DNA from 3 places in the Mesorhizobium sp. B1-1-1 genome. Region 3 is predicted to be linked to each of the others. Evidence: predicted binding sites of a transcription regulator. Region 3 holds the regulator's gene; each other region holds the start of a gene.

Evidence for each region. The regulator PhoB, encoded in region 3, activates phosphate uptake and scavenging genes when phosphate is short. The targets are predictions, from matches to a motif close to TGTCATNNANCTGTCAT.
Region 1: FJ986_RS27780 (DUF1045 domain-containing protein) is a predicted target of PhoB. The motif match lies at 1,689-1,705, and genes of this name have one in related genera.
Region 2: phnC (phosphonate ABC transporter ATP-binding protein) is a predicted target of PhoB. The motif match lies at 1,183-1,199, and genes of this name have one in related genera.

What each region holds. Positions count from the first base shown of each region.
Region 1 covers NZ_VFWW01000017.1:18,214-21,434, reverse strand. The annotation lists gene iolE (myo-inosose-2 dehydratase) at 1-516, shown strand, start outside; gene FJ986_RS27790 (DUF3329 domain-containing protein) at 557-775, shown strand; gene iolB (5-deoxy-glucuronate isomerase) at 780-1,592, shown strand; gene FJ986_RS27780 (DUF1045 domain-containing protein) at 1,744-2,451, shown strand; gene FJ986_RS27775 (alpha-D-ribose 1-methylphosphonate 5-triphosphate diphosphatase) at 2,496-3,221, shown strand, end outside.
Region 2 covers NZ_VFWW01000018.1:40,407-43,627, forward strand. The annotation lists gene phnL (phosphonate C-P lyase system protein PhnL) at 1-395, shown strand, start outside; gene FJ986_RS28465 (DapH/DapD/GlmU-related protein) at 392-1,009, shown strand; gene phnC (phosphonate ABC transporter ATP-binding protein) at 1,269-2,117, shown strand; gene phnD (phosphonate ABC transporter substrate-binding protein) at 2,209-3,117, shown strand; gene phnE (phosphonate ABC transporter, permease protein PhnE) at 3,176-3,221, shown strand, end outside.
Region 3 covers NZ_VFWW01000015.1:30,323-33,543, forward strand. The annotation lists gene pstB (phosphate ABC transporter ATP-binding protein PstB) at 1-138, shown strand, start outside; gene phoU (phosphate signaling complex protein PhoU) at 164-871, shown strand; gene phoB (phosphate regulon transcriptional regulator PhoB) at 891-1,580, shown strand; gene FJ986_RS26715 (ROK family protein) at 1,588-2,829, opposite strand; gene xylF (D-xylose ABC transporter substrate-binding protein) at 3,089-3,221, shown strand, end outside.

The sequences.
Region 1 (3,221 bases), on a different contig from region 3:
CGCCTGACCGAATTCGGCGAATGGTGCGCCGAGCAAGGCATGCCGCTTTCCTATCATCATCACATGGCGGCGGTGGTCGAGACCGAGCCGGAGCTCGACGCCTTCATGCGCCATTCCGGAGCGGGCATTCCGCTGCTGCTCGATGCGGGCCATCTGGCCTTTGCCGGCGGCGATGTGCTGCGCGCCATCGACAATCACCACAAGCGCATCAGCCATGTGCATGTGAAGGATGTGCGCATGGGCGTGATCGAGAAGCTCGACCGCACGAAGCAGTCCTTCCTCGACGCGGTGGCGCTTGGCGCCTTCACCGTGCCGGGCGACGGCTCGCTGGATTTCGGCGCCATCGTGCAGCGTTTCGCCGACCACGGCTATGAAGGCTGGTTCGTGGTCGAGGCCGAACAGGACCCGAAGAAGAACCCGCCGCTCAAGATGGCGCAGGTGGGCCACAAGGAGTTGATGCGGGTGATGACGGCGGCCGGCTATACGGTCGAGACGCAGGGCTTCCCCGATGTCTGATCGGGTTCTCGCCAGGCCGGGCTTGCTGTAGGTTGCCGCGATGAAAGATTCCGAGCACCCCTTCTTCCGGCCATTGTGGCGGCGTGTCGCCGTCGTCGCGGTGTGCGTCATCTGGTCGATCATCGAATTCGCGAGCGGCACGCCGTTCTGGGGCGTGATCGCGCTGGGCTTCGCCGGCTATGGCGTCTGGCAGTTTTTTTATCTCTACAAGCCGGCCGACGAGAACAAGGCGCCCGCCGAAGTCGAACCGAAGGAGTAACCGGATGTCGAAGCTGCTGGTCAAAGCCGACAAGGGCCATGGCCGTGTCGCGCACGTCACGCCGCAAAGCGCCGGCTGGACCTATGTCGGGTTCGACCTGCATCGGCTGAAACCGGGCGAAACGGCTTCGGGAACAACGGACGATCGCGAAGTCTGCCTGGTGTTCGTCACCGGCAAGGGCACGGTCGCGGCCGGCGGCAAGGATCTCGGCCTGCTCGGCCAGCGCATGTCGCCCTTCGAAGGCAAACCATGGTCGGTCTATGTGCCGCAGGGATCGGACTGGTCGGTGACGGCTGATAGCGGACTGGAACTGGCGGTCTGCTCGGCGCCGGGATTGAGCGGCGGCCTGCCGGTTCGCGTCATCGGGCCTGACGACCTCGGCCAGGAGGTGCGCGGCAAGGGCACCAATACGCGCTACGTCACCAACATCCTGCCCGAGGGCAAGCCGGCCGATTCGCTGCTGGTGGTCGAGGTCATCACGCCCGGCGGCCATACGTCGAGCTATCCGCCGCACAAGCACGACCAGGACAATCTCCCTAACGAATCCTATCTCGAGGAAACCTATTATCACCGCCTCAACCCGCCGCAGGGCTTTGCTTTCCAGCGGGTCTATACCGACGCCGACAAGGACGGCTCCCGCGCGCTGGACGAGGCGATGGCGATCGAGGACGGCGACGTCGTGCTGGTGCCCAAGGGCTATCACCCCTGCGCGGCTTGCCATGGCTACGACCTCTACTATCTCAACGTCATGGCCGGCCCGAAGCGGACGTGGAAATTCCACAATGCGCCCGAGCACGAATGGCTGATGAAGGCCTGACCGTTGCGCGTTCACGGCTGAACCTGTTGGTCCAGATCAGAAAAATCGTCGGCTAAGGACCGGCGGGGTCGATTTGCCTTCGAAAACCCTTCAAAGCTTCGTCAATCCGTCATGGAAATCACCTATGGCAACGGGCTGACGAGGATTTTCGATGCGCTACGCCATCTACTTCACCCCCCAACAGGACGAAAAATTGGCGCGGATCGCCGCCAACTGGCTGGGCCGTGACCCGTTCGGCGCCGCGACGCGACCGGTGGAGGCGGTGGGCGATTTGTCGGCGGCGGAAGTCGCCTTCCACACCGCATCGGCACGGCGCTATGGTTTTCACGCAACGCTGAAAGCCCCTTTCCGGTTAGCGGCCAACGAAACCGAAGCCTCGTTGCGCGCAGCGCTCGACGCCTTTGCCCAGGCGACGCCCGTTGTGATGATCCCGCGTCTCGTCGTCAGCCAGATCGACGGTTTCTTCGCACTGGTGCCGGAGGCGCCATTGCCTCCGCTCAATCGCTTCGCCGATGATGTGGTGCGCGATTTCGACCGCTTTCGCGCGCCGTTGACGGAGGCCGAGATCGAGCGGCGCAGCCCGGACTCGCTGAAGCCGGGCGAATTCCGCAATCTCTGCCAATGGGGCTATCCTTACGTCTTCGAGAGCTTCCGCTTTCACATGACGCTGTCCGGCAGGGCCGGGCCACAGGAAAGCCCTCGTCTTCGCCTGGCAATCGAGGGCCTGTTCACCGAGGTGCTGCGCCAGCCGGTTCCGGTGGACGCGCTGACGTTGTTCATCGAGCCCGAACCCGGCGCCCCGTTCATGGTGCTTTCCCAGCACGCGCTCGGGCGCCGTCCGGCCAGAAAAACCGCCTGAAGCAACAAGCCGCAAAGGCGAGAAAAAACCAAGGACTGCCTAAGATGACCGCCGACACCATTCTGAGCAACGCCCGCATCGTTCTTGCCGACGAGATCATCGACGGTTCGCTCGTGATGCGTGACGGTCTGATCGCCGACATATCCGCCGGCGTCGTGCGAGCCGGCGAGGACATGGCTGGCGACTTCATCATTCCGGGACTGGTCGAGCTGCACACCGATCACCTGGAAGGCCACTATGCGCCGCGGCCCAAGGTGCGTTGGAACCCGATCGCCGCCGTGCTCGCCCATGACGCGCAGGTGGCGACGGCAGGCATCACCACCGTGCTCGACGCCTTGCGTGTCGGCATGGACGAGGATGCCGATCTCAACGCCGCCGACATCCGCAAGCTCGCCGATGCGATCGAGGACAGCGTGCGGATGGATCGATTGCGGGCCGATCATTTCATCCATCTACGCTGCGAGGTCTCGGCGCCGGATTGCCTCAGGGCCTTCGCCAATTTCGAGACGGACGAACGGGTGAAGCTCGCCTCGCTGATGGACCATGCGCCAGGCCAGCGCCAGTTCGTCAACCTCGAAACCTACGCCTACTACTATCAGCGCAAGCTGAAGCTGACCGATCACGATTTCCAGAAATTCTGCGAGAAGCGGATGGGCGAATCGGCCCGGAATTCGGCCCCGAACCGCGTCTTCATCGCCGCCGCCTGCCACGAGCGCGGCATCGTGCTTGCGAGCCATGACGATGCGACGACGGGCCATGTCGACGAAGCC
Region 2 (3,221 bases), on a different contig from region 3:
TGCCCCGCGTATCGGCGCTCGACGTCGTCGCTGAGCCGCTCGTAGAGCGCGGTGAGGATCGCGAAGCAGCAAGAAGCAAGGCGCGCGCCCTGCTGGCGCAGCTTAACCTGCCGGAAAAACTCTGGGCATTGCCGCCGGCGACCTTCTCCGGCGGCGAGCAGCAGCGCGTCAACATCGCGCGCGGCTTCATCACCGGGCACCCGATCCTGCTGCTCGACGAGCCGACAGCTTCGCTCGATGCCAGGAACCGCGAGGTGGTGATCGAACTCATCGCCGCCAAGAAGGCGGCAGGCGTCGCCCTGCTCGGCATCTTCCACGACCATGATGTGCGCGAAGCGGTGGCCGACCGCATCATCGACGTCACCGCCTTCGCCCCGGGAAAGCTCGCCGCATGAGCAGGAAATTGTCGGAGACGCCGCTGGTCCACCCGACGGCGGACGTGGAGAATTCGACGCTTGGCCGGTGGACCGAAATCGCCGACCGCTGTCGGGTTTCGGAAAGCGAACTCGGCGACTATTCCTACATGATGCAGGACTGCGCCGTCTGGTGTGCGACGATCGGCAAATTCTCCAACATCGCGGCAAGCGTGCGCATCAACGCCACCAACCACCCGACCTGGCGACCGACGCTGCACCACTTCACCTACCGCGCATCGGACTATTGGGACGATGCCGAACACGAGAGCGAATTTTTCGCTGAGCGCCGCGCCAGGCGCGTCACAATCGGCCACGACACATGGCTTGGCCATGGCTCGACAGTCCTGCCCGGCATCACCGTCGGCGATGGCGCCGCCGTCGGCGCCGGAGCGGTGGTATCGAAGGATGTCGCTCCCTACACCATCGTCGCCGGCGTGCCGGCAAAGCCGATCCGCGAGCGCTTCGACCGCCGCACCGCCGAGCGCTACCAGGCGCTTGCCTGGTGGGATTGGGACCATGCGAGGCTGCGCGCCGCACTCGACGATTTCCGTCAGCTCGAGGCCGAAGCTTTCCTGGAAAAATACGGTGGATGACGGTGGTGAATGGAATAGGGCTGCTCACTATTCGCATCCCTTACATAGAGTTCGGGCAGGGGGCTGTCTTCTCGAGCCGCCTGCCTTCCGCAGCTTCAGGGACATGGAGCACTTCGAGGAACTGATGGTCCTGGCCTGATCGCGCACGACACGGCTGTGGGTGGTAACAAAACTGACATCAATCCGACACCGCAGGTTCATGGCGCTGCGCTAGCGAGGGTCAACAGGACCTTCAACCGCGACTGGACGGGAACGCACCATGTCAGCCACGCTCGAAATCCGCGGCGTCACCCGACGATTTGGCAAGAACACCGCCGTTAACGATGTCAGCATCTCGATCCCGCAGGGTCAGATGGTCGGCGTCATCGGCCGTTCCGGCGCCGGCAAGTCGACGCTTCTGCGTATGATCAACCGCCTCATCGATCCCAGCCATGGATCGATTTTCTTCGACGGAGCCGAGGTCTCGCAATTGCGCGGTTCGCCGCTCAGGCGCTGGCAGCGCGACTGCGCCATGATCTTCCAGCAATTCAACCTTGTGCCGCGCCTCGACGTGCTGACCAATGTGCTGCTCGGCCGGCTGAACCATCGTCCGACCCTGTCGAACCTTTTCGGCATGTTCTCGCGGACCGAGTGTGCGCAGGCGGTCGCCGCCCTCGAGCGGCTCGATATCGCCCGTACCGCGCTGCAGCCCGCAGGCACCTTGTCGGGCGGCCAGCAGCAGCGTGTCGCCATTGCCCGCGCCATGATGCAGCAGCCCCGGGTGATCCTGGCCGACGAGCCGATCGCTTCGCTCGACCCGCTCAATGCCAAGGTGGTGATGGATTCGCTGCAGGACATCAATTTGCGCGAGGGCATCACCGTGGTCACCAACCTGCACACGCTGGACACCGCCCGCACCTATTGCAACCGCATCATCGGCATGGCCGCGGGCAAGGTCGTGTTCGACGGGCCGCCGGAGGAGCTTAACCGCGAGGCCGTCCGTCTCGTCTATGGCGCCGACAGCAATGGCGGCGAGATATCCGAGGCCATCACCTCGACCAGCGTTGCCTTCAAGCAAAAGATCGCCGCATCCGCCGGACCGCTCGAACCCGCATTCCCGGGTTACTGAGAGCGACCTGGATCGCCAGCCCGCGTCAGGGCACCCGTCAAAATCACCAACGCCGCCGGCGCGGGGCCGGAACCTACAGGAGAGAAATCAGATGTTCAGGAAAATGGTTTTCAGCGCCGTTTCGGTGCTTGCAATGGCCACCGGCGCGGCGCATGCCGCCGATATGAAGGAATTCCGCGTCGGCATCCTCGGCGGCGAGAACGAAACCGACCGGCTGCGCAACTACCAGTGCCTGGCCGATCACCTGAAGGCTGAATTCGGCTTCGAGAAGGTCTCGCTGTTCCCGGCCGCCGACTATGACGGCGTCATCCAGGGCCTGCTCGGCGGCACGCTCGACTTCGCCGAACTCGGCGCTTCCGGCTATGCCAGCGTCGTCCTCAAGGATCCCAAGGCGGTAACCCCGATCCTCACCACCCAGCAGACCGACGGCGCGACCGGCTACTATTCGATCGGCCTGGCGCTGAAGTCCTCCGGCATCACCGACATCAAGTCGGCCAAGGGCAAGAAGCTCGGCTACGCCGATCCGGATTCGACCTCCGGCTACCTGATCCCGCTGACGCAGATTCCGAAGGACACGGGCGCGTCGAACGAGACCTTCTTCGCCTCGACCCAGTTCAATGGCGGCCATGAGAACAATGTGCTCGCCGTGCGAGACGGCAAGGTCGACGTGGCCGTGGACGATTCCTCCGGCATCGGCGACTTCAAGGACGGCTACACCTCCGGCACCTTCCACAAGGAAGTCGCCAAGGGCGCCGTCGACCCCAACGACTTCGTCGAGGTCTGGCGCTCGGGCCTGATCCCGAACGGTCCGCTGGTCGTGCGCACGGCGCTCGGCGACGAGATGACGGCCAAGCTGGCGGCCTTCTTCACCGACCTGCCCAAGAAGGACAAGGCTTGCTTCGAAGGCGTCGAAGGCGGTGATTTTACCGGCTACGTTCCGGTGAAGGCGGATTTCTATAACGTCATCGTCGAAGCCCGTAAGGCAGCCATCGGCGGCTAAAGGCAGAAGTCAGGAAGGGCGGCGTCGAGAAAACGCCGCCCTTCTTGCATCTCCGACCATGACCCTTTCCCTGACAGCTCCTTCCGGCGCCACGCACCAGATGG
Region 3 (3,221 bases):
CAGCAGGCGGCGCGCGTGTCGAAGCAGACCGCGTTCATGTATCTGGGCGAGTTGGTCGAGTTCGACCGCACCGAGAAGATCTTCACATCGCCCCGCGAGAAGCGCACGCAGGACTATATCACCGGCCGCTTCGGCTGATCCCAGGCATACGAGGACCAAGATCATGGCCGAACACACAGTCGCAGCCTTTGACGAAGATCTCGGACAGATCAGCAGGCTGATCCGCGACATGGGCGATCTCGCCTCATCGATGGTCGGCGGCGCCACCAAGGCGCTCCTGAATTCCGACAACGCGCTCGCCCAGCGCGTCGTCTCCGACGACGCCATCATGGACGCGCGCCAGCGCGAACTCGACGACCGCGCCATCACCCTGATCGCCAAGCGGCAGCCCATGGCGGACGATCTGCGCCATGTCGTCGGCTCGATCCGCATGGCGGGCGATCTCGAACGCATCGGCGATCTCGCCAAGAACATCGCCAAGCGCGTCGGCACCGTCGGCCTTGCCGCCACGCCGCGCGACCTGTCGCACTCCATCGACGCCATGGCGCAGCTTGTGCTGATCCAGGTGCAAGGCGTGATCGAGGAGTATGCGGCGCGCGATGCCGCGGCACTTGCGAAGCTGCGCGCCGACGATGAACGCATCGACGTCAAATACACGTCGGTCTTCCGCGAGCTGCTGACCTACATGATGGAGGATCCGCGCAACATCACCGCCTGCACGCATCTTTTGTTCTGCGCCAAGAATCTCGAGCGCATCGGCGATCACGTGACCAACATTGCCGAAAATGCCTATTATGTGCTGACCGGCACGCAATTGCCCGCCAATCGCCCGAAGCAGGACGAGACGGCGATGTCGGCGCCAGCGGCTTGACGGCAGGGGTGACCAGTCGATGATCGCGCCACGCATCATGGTGGTGGAGGACGAGGAGCCGCTGGGTGTGCTGCTCCGTTACAATCTGGAATCGGAGGGTTATCAGGTAGAGGTGGTGACGCGCGGCGACGAAGCCGAGATCCGCTTGCAGGAGAATGTCCCTGACCTTCTTGTGCTCGACTGGATGGTGCCGGCGGTGTCCGGCATCGAGCTCTGCCGCCGTCTCCGGATGCGGCCCGAGACCGAGCGGCTGCCGATCATCATGCTGACGGCGCGCGGCGAGGAAAGCGACCGGGTGCGCGGTCTCTCCACCGGCGCCGACGACTATCTGGTCAAGCCGTTCTCAACGCCGGAATTCATGGCACGCGTCAAGGCGCTGCTGCGCCGCGCCAAGCCCGAAGTTCTGTCCAGCGTGCTCAAGGTCGGCGACATCGTGCTCGACCGTGAATCGCACCGGGTCTACCGCAAGAAAAGCGAGATCCGGCTCGGGCCGACCGAGTTCCGCCTGCTCGAATTCATGATGCGACATCCCGGCCGCGTGTTCTCGCGCAGCCAACTGCTCGACAATGTCTGGGGCGAAACGATCTATATCGACGAGCGCACCGTGGACGTGCATGTCGGCCGGCTGCGCAAGGCGGTCAACAATGGCCGCATGCCTGACGTGATCCGCACCATTCGGGGCGCGGGGTATGCGATTCGCGAAGACTAGGGATATGTCACGCAACGTTCTCGCCCACGCCTGATTTCGCCTGTGCCCCCGGCGCGAAAATCTCCTGGTCGACGAAGGTCAGCGCGCGCATGGCGCAGCCCTCGCGGATCAGTGGCAGTTCGTTCGGCTCGGTGTCGAAGGAAATCGATTTCGAGTGCTGGCCGCCGGCGGTCTGGGCAATGGCCTCGCGCAGAGCCGGCTCGATCAGGTCGAAGGCGGCGGCGCTGACGCCGACCATGGCGACCGGCGCCGGATCGATCAGCGCGAACAGGCTGCCAAGGCCGTAACCCAGCGCCTCGCCGGCCTTGCGGTAGGCTTCGCGCTCCGGCCCGTCCTTTTCGCGCGCCGAGGCCGCCAGGGTGCGCATGTCGGCGTCGCTGACGTCGACGGGCTCGGTGTCCTCGCCAAGCTGCCTCGCGTTGCGCCAGATGGCATAGTTGCCGGCATAGGCCTCGACGCAGCCGCGCCGCCCGCAGCGGCAGAGCGCCCCGCCGGGGCGATGGATCATGTGGCCGAACTCGCCTCCGGATGAATGGGTGCCGGTGAACAGTTCACCCTTCAGCACCAAGCCCATGCCGATGCCGTGCGACAAAAGGATGGCGATGAAGTCGTCGCGGTAGCGCTGGGGATCGCGCCAGCGCAGCGCCACCGCCATCATGTTGCAATCGTTCTCCATGGTGGCGGGAATGCCGAACTCGGCCTCCAGTATGTCGGCGAAGGCGATGTCGGTCTGCGGCGTGATCGGCGACCACAGCATGGTGCGCGCATCCGTGTCGGTGATGCCCTGGATCGCCAGCGCGATACGGGCGATGCTGCCGACGTCGAGGTCGGGATCCTCGAACCGCCGCCTGACGATGGCCACGCATTCGCCGATCAGCGCCTCGCGCGACAGGGTGAGCGTGTCCAGCCGGCGCTGCTCTTCAGATATCACCTGGCCGGCATAGTCGATGACGGCGACGGAGAGAAAATTCAGCGACAGCACCACGGTCATCACCGCCGCGGCTTCAGGGTTGAGGCTGAGGCCGACCTGCGGCCGGCCGCGTTTCAGCGCACCGGCCTCGCTCGGCTTGCTCTGCGCCAGGATGCCTTCGCCAATCAGGTCGGAGGAGATCGCCGATATGGTGGAATGGCTGAGCCCGGTGGTCGCGGCAATCTCGGTGCGCGAGGGCTGCCCGGCACGGCGCACGGCCGCGATCACCATCGCCCGGTTGCGTCGGCGCAAATCGTCGTGGCGGATTCCGACCGACATGTTTCTCGCATCCTCCCCGTCGCCGCGTTCTCTCCCCAGGATCCCGACGACCGTCAAATACTGGCAGAACCGGCCTTGGCTGTCATTATTTATTCCGGAGCTCGAAAAAAATTCACGAGGACATCAAAATACATCAGAATCGACGTTGACAGCGTTCCGACGATGGACCAGTGTTTTTTCGAGGCTCGAAAAAATAGAGCCTTTGTGCCGGCCTACGGGCCTGTTTGGTCGCGCCATACGCGGCGCAGGGAGGATTAAGATGAAGAGATTCACAGCCGCCATCCTGGCGGGTGTCGCCATGTCGCTGACGCTCGCGTCGGTCGCGCAGGCGAAGGACAAGGTCATCGGCGTTTCCTGGTCGAACTTCCAGGAAGAGCGCTGGAAGACCGACG